Regions from separate parts of the Streptomyces sp. NPDC008121 genome, predicted to be linked through region 2. Evidence: riboswitches for the same ligand, from Rfam matches in the RefSeq annotation. Region 2 holds a riboswitch; each other region holds the start of a gene.
What was found. A riboswitch is a leader RNA that binds a small molecule or an ion and turns the genes downstream of it on or off. The one in region 2 is predicted to bind cobalamin.

Region 1 (2,253 bases), on a different contig from region 2:
TCGCCCGTCGCGAGGACGCCCTCGGGGGCCGTGCCCTCGGGGACCGCCGTGAAAAAGCGCAGGTTCAGCGACTGCGAGCCGCACCGCGATCATCCGCACGGACGCGACCCCAACCCGTGACACCCGACGCCAAGGAGGCGCAGGCGCGCCTGGGCGGACAGTTCACGCCGAGCCGTAACGTCCCGTGCCCGGGTGCGGTACCGTACGGGAAGCGTCGCGTGCCGGTGGCAGACTGTGTCAGGCATGGAGGCGCCGGACCGAAGGAGGTTGACGATGTACTCGTCCCACCCTTCGCTCTCGCGTGTCTGAGCGCGAGACGACCAGGCTCGTCGCCTGGAGCCAAGAACTCCGTCAGGTGCACCACCGACTGCGGGAAGCGCTGTCCGTGACCCGCGCCTCCCTCGCCGACGGCACCCCCGGTGAAGCGGCCACCCGCGAACTGCTGCTGTACTGCCACGGCTTCTGCACGGCTCTCGACGCCCACCACCAGGGCGAAGACCGCACCCTGTTCCCCGCCATCGCGGCCGCGCACCCCCAGTTGCGCCCGGTACTGCGCTCCCTTGAGCAGGACCACTCGATGATCGCCTACCTGCTCAACGGCCTCCGCGCCGCGGTCGACCGGGCCGCGCCGCCCGAGGAGCTCGACCAGCACTTCGAAGGCATCGCCGCGATCATGGAGAACCACTTCCGCTACGAGGAACGGCAACTGCTCACCGTGCTCGAGACCCTCGAGCTGGAAGCCGTACCCGGCGAGGTCCTGGGCCCGATATGAGCCGGTGAGCGGTGAATCCGCTTACGCCTCGTCAGCAGTGCCGGCACGCAGACAGTGGTCTGGGGCGACCCCCCACTGCCAACGGCGTCCCGCCCAGGGGCGACGGTCGAGCGCAGTGAAGCGGTCGCCGCAGGCTGCACCGGATGAACACTCCTTGTCATGATGGCTGCACTCGCGGTTGTGTCTGATCGCACAGAGTGTGGTCTGGCGAGGCGTGGCCGGTTCTGCGATGCTTTCGCCGAACAAGCGACGGCGGAACGAGGAAGCCGGTGAGATTCCGGCACGGTACCGCCACTGTGTAGGGGGAGCGACTCCGCCCATGGCCACCGCCCCATCAGGGGTGGGAAGGCCGGAGAAGCTGTGATCCCGAGTCAGGAGACTCACGCCGTCGCACCTCGATGTACGGGGCGGATTTCCCCAGGAGAGGCGGTGGCACTCGTGTGCCTGCGTATGTGTGAGGGCAGTTCCGCGCTGCCTGTGCTCCTCCGGAGCCGGCCTGCCCGGCGTGCCGCACGGGCTCGATCCCCCAGGTCCTGACGACCTCCTCCCTCAGCGGTTTCTTCCCGCACGCCGTATCAGGCGCACCGCCATGCCGGTGCGCCCTGGCCCACGCATGCCCTCAGGAGTCAACTTTGCCGTCCGTACGGTCCCTTGCGCCCGGTCGCCGTCAGGCTGCCGCAGCGGTCTTCCTGGCCGCCGCCCTCACACTCACCGCGTGCGGCGGCGCCTCCGGCCCGCCCGCCGATGCCAAAGCGGCAGCCGCCGGGAAGGGCTGTATCGAGGACTTCGACCCGGCCAAGGACTACTTCCCGGTCAAGTCCACGGTTAAGCACGCCGAGAACTTCACGCTCCGGTACGAGAAGAGCTACCAGGTCCTCACCGTCAAGGAGCCCTTCCCCAAGGGCAAGCCCGAGTCGTACGTCCTGGTCAAGTGCGGTGCGCCGAAGCCGGAGCTGACCGGTGAGCTGGCGTCCGCACAGCAGGTCACCGTCCCCGTCAAGAGCCTGTACTCCGCCTCCACCACCCATCTGCCGCTGCTCACCGAGACCGGCACCCTGGACGTGCTCACCGGTGTCGCGAGCGCCGTGGCCATCTCCTCCGCCGAGGTGCTCGAGCGGGTGCGGGCGGGCGAGGTCGTCGAGTACGCCAAGGACCGCACCCTCGACGCCGAAGCCGTCATCGGCGCCAAGCCGGACGTCCTGATGACCCAGGGCACCGACGACCCGCAGTACCCCAAGCTGCGCCAGGCCGGGATCGCCGTCGTCGCCAACGCCGAATGGCTGGAGCCGAGTCCGCTCGGCCGAGCCGAGTGGGTCAAGGCCATGGCCGCGCTCACCGGGGCGGAGCAGCGCGCCGGTGAGGTGTTCGACACCATCGAGGGCGACTACCGGAAGGTCGCGGCCAAGGGTGCGCAGGCCGTCGCGGCGGGCAGGCCCGTCGAGGTGCTGCCCGGAACGATGTACCAGGGCACCTGGTCCATG
Region 2 (2,253 bases):
TCGTACCCCTCCTCGCGCAGGCGGCGCAGGAGCGCGACGGCGGAGGCGGGGGTGTCGAGGCCGACCGCGTTGCCGATCCGGGAGTGCTTCGTCGGGTACGCGGAGAGGACCAGGGCGAGCTTCTTCCCGGCGTTCGGGATGTGCCGCAGGCGGGAGTGGCGCACGGCGATCCCGGCGACGCGGGCGGCGCGCTCGGTGTCCGCGACATAGGCCGGGAGGCCGTCCTCGTCGATCTCCTTGAAGGAGAACGGGACGGTGATCAGCCGGCCGTCGAACTCGGGCACCGCGACCTGGCTGGCGGCGTCCAGCGGCGAGAGCCCCTCGTCGTTCTCCTCCCAGGCGGCACGCGAACCGGTGAGGCAGAGCGCCTGGAGGATCGGTACGTCGAGGGCGGCGAGCGCCCCCGCGTCCCACGCCTCTTCGCCCGCCCGTCGCCCACCACCACCCTTGTCCGAGTCGCTTCGCGACACCCCCATTTCTGCGGCCTGCGCCTCGGCGGGCTTGGTGCCGCCCGCCGCGAGGACGGTGGTGACGATCGCGTCGGCGCCCCTGAGCGTCTCGATCAGCTCGGGCTCGGGGGCCCGCAGCGAGGCGACGTACAGCGGCAGCGCGCGGGCGCCGGCGTCCTCGATCGCCTCGCAGAGGGAGTCGACGAAGGCGGTGTTCCCGCTCATGTGGTGGGCGCGGTAGTAGAGCACGGCGACCGTCGGGCCGTCGGTCCGCCTCGGCTCGCGCTCCAGGGGGCCCCAGGTGGGGGCGGCGGCCGGGGCCTCGAAACCGTGGCCGGTGAGCAGCACGGTGTCGGAGAGGAACCGGGCGAGCTGCTCCAGGTTGGCCGGGCCGCCGTGCGCGAGGTAGGCGTGGGCCTCGGTGGCGACGCCGACGGGGACCGTGGAGCTCTCCATCAGCTGGGCGTCCGGGGCCTGTTCGCCGGAGAGCACGACCAGCGGCTTCTCCGTCGCCCGCAGCGTCTGCAGGCCGTCCTCCCAGGCGCGCAGGCCGCCGAGGAGGCGGACGACGACGAGGTCGGCGCCGTCGAGCAGCCCGGGAAGGTCCCCGGGGGCGAGGCGGGAGGGGTTGGCGAACCGGTACCCGACCGGACCGCCGGCCGCGCGGGCGCTGAGCAGGTCGGTGTCGGAGTGCGACAGCAACAGAATTCGCATGCGAGCGCAGGCCTTCCTCGGGGTTGTCCGCGCCCCGGGTGGTCGTGTGGACGGCGGGAGTTCCTGACTCACCCGGCCCCCGTTCCCGGGGCGGGCTCACAGTGGCGGGACCGCGCCGGATTCTCACCGGGCTTCCTCCCCGGGGTCCTGGGACCCCATGCCGTCTGCATAGTAGATCCTGCCCGCGGCGGCCCGAAGGGTCGCCCGCGACCACGTGGGTATGCTCGCCGCCATGCCGCCCACCCCACCCACCACGCCCAACCAGGGCGAACCCGTCATACGGGACCGTGGCGACGCCTGCCCGGGGGCGCTGCGCCTGCACCCCGCCGACGACGGGCGCCTGGCCCGACTGCGGCTGCCCGCAGGCGCGTTGACAGTACGTCAGGTCGAGTCCCTGGCCGTGGCGGCGGAGGAGCTGGGCGACGGGCGGATCAGCGTCACCTCGCGGGGCAACGTGGAGCTGCGCGGCCTCGGCGAGGGCTGCGGGGCCGACCTCGCGGGGCTGCTCGCCCCGGCCGGACTGCTGCCCTCCGCCACCCACGAACGCGTCCGGAACATCGTGGTCTCGCCGCTGGCGGGGATCGACGGAAACGGTTGCGGGGACGCGCGGTTGTGGGCGCGCGAGCTGGACGCGCTGCTCTGCGCGCGGGCGTGGACGGCAGCGCTTTCCGGCCGTTTCCTCTTCGCCTTCGACGACGGGCGGGGAGACGTCGGCGGGCTGGGCGCGGATGTGACGTTGTTCTCAACGGGGGCGGGGGCGCCGGGGGTCGCTGCGACGGCCGGGGCCGTCCGCCCGCCCGCTCCGCCGGAGCACGGACACGGCCCGGAGCACACGGACGACCCTGAGCACGGACACGACCCGAAGCACGCGGACGACCCGGAGCACGGGTACGACCCGGAGCGCGCGGGCGGCGCGCTCCTGCGGGTCGGTCGCCAGGTGTTCCGGGTCGCCGCCGCCGACGCGCCGCGCGCCGCCCTCGCGGCCGCCGACGCCTTCCTCGCCGCCGCCCGCACGGCCGGGACCGGGGCCTGGCGCGTCCACGAGCTGCCCGGGGCCGTCCGGCCGGACCTCGCGGGCGCGCTGGCCCGC
Region 3 (2,253 bases), on a different contig from region 2:
CGCCTGACGGCGGCTCGTAGAGCGGGCTGAACCACGGCTCGTAGTCGGGCGCGATCTCCGTGATCGCCACCTCCGCCTCGGCGTCGGCGCCGGCGAACGGCTCCTCCTTGTGGTCGCCGAGACCCAGCACCAGCGGGAACACGGCCAGTGCCGCGACGACGAGCAGCAGCAACGTGTTGATCTTCGCGTTACGGCTCATCAGACGTTCGCCTCCGCCTTCTCGGTCTTCCGGGCGCCCGGGAGGAGAATCCCGAGACGGGTCAGATCGCCCTTGCTGGACTGCGTCAGCAGCCGCATCACGAGCACCGTCAGCAGGCCCTCGCTGACCGCGAGCGGCAGCTGCGTGACGGCGAAGATGGAGCCGAACTTGGCGAGCGCGCCCATGACACCGCTGCCCGGGTCGGGGAAGGCTAGCGCGAGCTGCACGCTGGTGACGCAGTACGTGGAGAGGTCGGCGACGAAGGCGCCGAAGAAGACGCTCACCATCAGCGGGAGGTCGAACCGCCGCAGCAGGCGGTAGATCCCGTATCCGGCCCAGGGCCCGACGATCGCCATCGAGAAGGCGTTGGCGCCGAGCGTGGTGAGCCCGCCGTGGGCGAGGAGCAGCGCCTGGAACAGCAGGGTGATCGTGCCGAGCACCGCCATCACCGGCGGCCGGAACAGGATCGCCCCCAGCCCCGTGCCGGTGGGGTGCGAGCAACTGCCCGTCACCGAAGGAATCTTGAGGGCGGACAGGACGAAGGTGAACGCGCCGGACGCGCCCAGCAGCAGGGTGGACTCGGGGTTGGCCTTGACCTCGCGGGTCAGGGCACGGACGCCGTGGACGACGAAGGGAGCGGACGCGACGCCCCAGGCGACGGCGTGCACGGGCGGTAGATAGCCCTCGGCTATATGCATGATCGGGAGACCCTCTCCAGCACCTCGTGGATGGACAACGCACCTTGGCCGGTCTCCTGGCTGACGGGTCATGCCGTCGCGGCTCCGCCTTCCCACACCGCGACGGTCTCCCGAGGCGGTGCAGTGGCTCCCTCGAAGGGTTCTCCCCGAGGGGTGGAGCCGGACTTCCCGATCACAGTGGCGAGGGCCGCACCGGTTCCACACCGGTTTCCCGTACACCAAGGCGGTGTGACATTAGTGGGTTGACCAGGCGCATCACAACACGGAGGCTTCCGCGGACGGTGTGTGACGGGTCTCTCGCGCCCCCCGCTCACTCCTTTCGGTACGTGTACGCCTCCGCTGCCGCCGCCTCCACGGCGTCCAGGTCGCCGCCCGCGCTCGCCGTGACGAGGGCGGCGATCGCCCCCTCCACGAAGGGGGCGTCCACAAGCCGGGACCCCTCGGGCAGCTCGTCGCCCTCGGCGAGGAGCGCCTTGACCGTCAGCACGGCGCTGCCCAGGTCGACGAGGAGGGCGACACCGGCCCCCCGGTCGGCTTCCCGCGCCGCCTCGGCGATCAGCTCGGAGCTCGTACCGAGGCCGCCGCCGGGGTCACCGCCCGCGGCGACGATCGGCGCGGAGGGGCCGCCGCCCGCGAGTCCCCGGGCGAGTTCGGCGACGGCGGAGGCCACGGCGGCGCTGTGCGAGACGAGGACGATGCCGACCGGGCCGCCGGTCACGGGGCCACCTCCGTACGGGTGGTGCCGTTGCGACGGCGGGTCATGCGGCCACCTCCGCGAGGGCGGCGATCAGCAGGGCGGACGAGGTGGCGCCGGGGTCCTGATGCCCGATGGAGCGTTCGCCCAGGTAGCTGGCGCGGCCCTTGCGGGCCCGCAGCGGGACGGTCGCCAGCGCGCCCTGTTCGGCGGCCGCCGCGGCCGCCTCGAAGGACTCGCACAGCGCGTCGGCCGCCGGGACGAGCGCGTCCAGCATCGTCTTGTCGCCGACCTGCGCACCGCCCAGCTGGGCGACGGCGGCGACCCCGGCGGCCAGGGCCTCGGCGAAGGTCTCGCGGGTGACCGTCCCGGCGTCGCCGAGCGCCTTTCCGGTGCGGCGCAAAAGGGTTCCGTACAGCGGTCCGGAGGCCCCGCCGACGGTGGAGATCAGCCGGCGCCCGGCGGTGGTGAGCACCCCGCCCGGTGTCGGGGGAGGCTCCTTCTCCAGAACCTCCGTGACGGCGGCGAAGCCCCGCTTGAGGTTGGAGCCGTGGTCGGCGTCGCCGATGGCGGAGTCCAGTTCGGTGAGGCGGTCGGCCTCGCGGTCGACGGCGGCGGCGACGGCGGCCAGCCAGGCCCGGAAGAACGCGGCATCGAGCCCG

Region 1: linked by a shared signal. The riboswitch ahead of ACFZBD_RS03235 (ABC transporter substrate-binding protein) and the one ahead of cobN (cobaltochelatase subunit CobN) in region 2 are both predicted to bind cobalamin.
Region 3: linked by a shared signal. The riboswitch ahead of ACFZBD_RS08280 (energy-coupling factor ABC transporter permease) and the one ahead of cobN (cobaltochelatase subunit CobN) in region 2 are both predicted to bind cobalamin.

What each region holds. Positions count from the first base shown of each region.
Region 1 covers NZ_JBIBHT010000001.1:742,529-744,781, reverse strand. Annotated here, with positions in the region: gene ACFZBD_RS03240 (hemerythrin domain-containing protein) at 302-772, shown strand; cobalamin riboswitch at 968-1,175, shown strand; gene ACFZBD_RS03235 (ABC transporter substrate-binding protein) at 1,405-2,253, shown strand, end outside.
Region 2 covers NZ_JBIBHT010000004.1:381,632-383,884, reverse strand. Annotated here, with positions in the region: gene cobN (cobaltochelatase subunit CobN) at 1-1,163, opposite strand, end outside; cobalamin riboswitch at 1,202-1,337, opposite strand; gene ACFZBD_RS16050 (cobalamin biosynthesis protein CobG) at 1,384-2,253, shown strand, end outside.
Region 3 covers NZ_JBIBHT010000002.1:617,989-620,241, reverse strand. Annotated here, with positions in the region: gene ACFZBD_RS08285 (energy-coupling factor ABC transporter substrate-binding protein) at 1-199, opposite strand, end outside; gene ACFZBD_RS08280 (energy-coupling factor ABC transporter permease) at 199-897, opposite strand; cobalamin riboswitch at 926-1,135, opposite strand; gene ACFZBD_RS08275 (PTS-dependent dihydroxyacetone kinase phosphotransferase subunit DhaM) at 1,208-1,615, opposite strand; gene dhaL (dihydroxyacetone kinase subunit DhaL) at 1,656-2,253, opposite strand, start outside.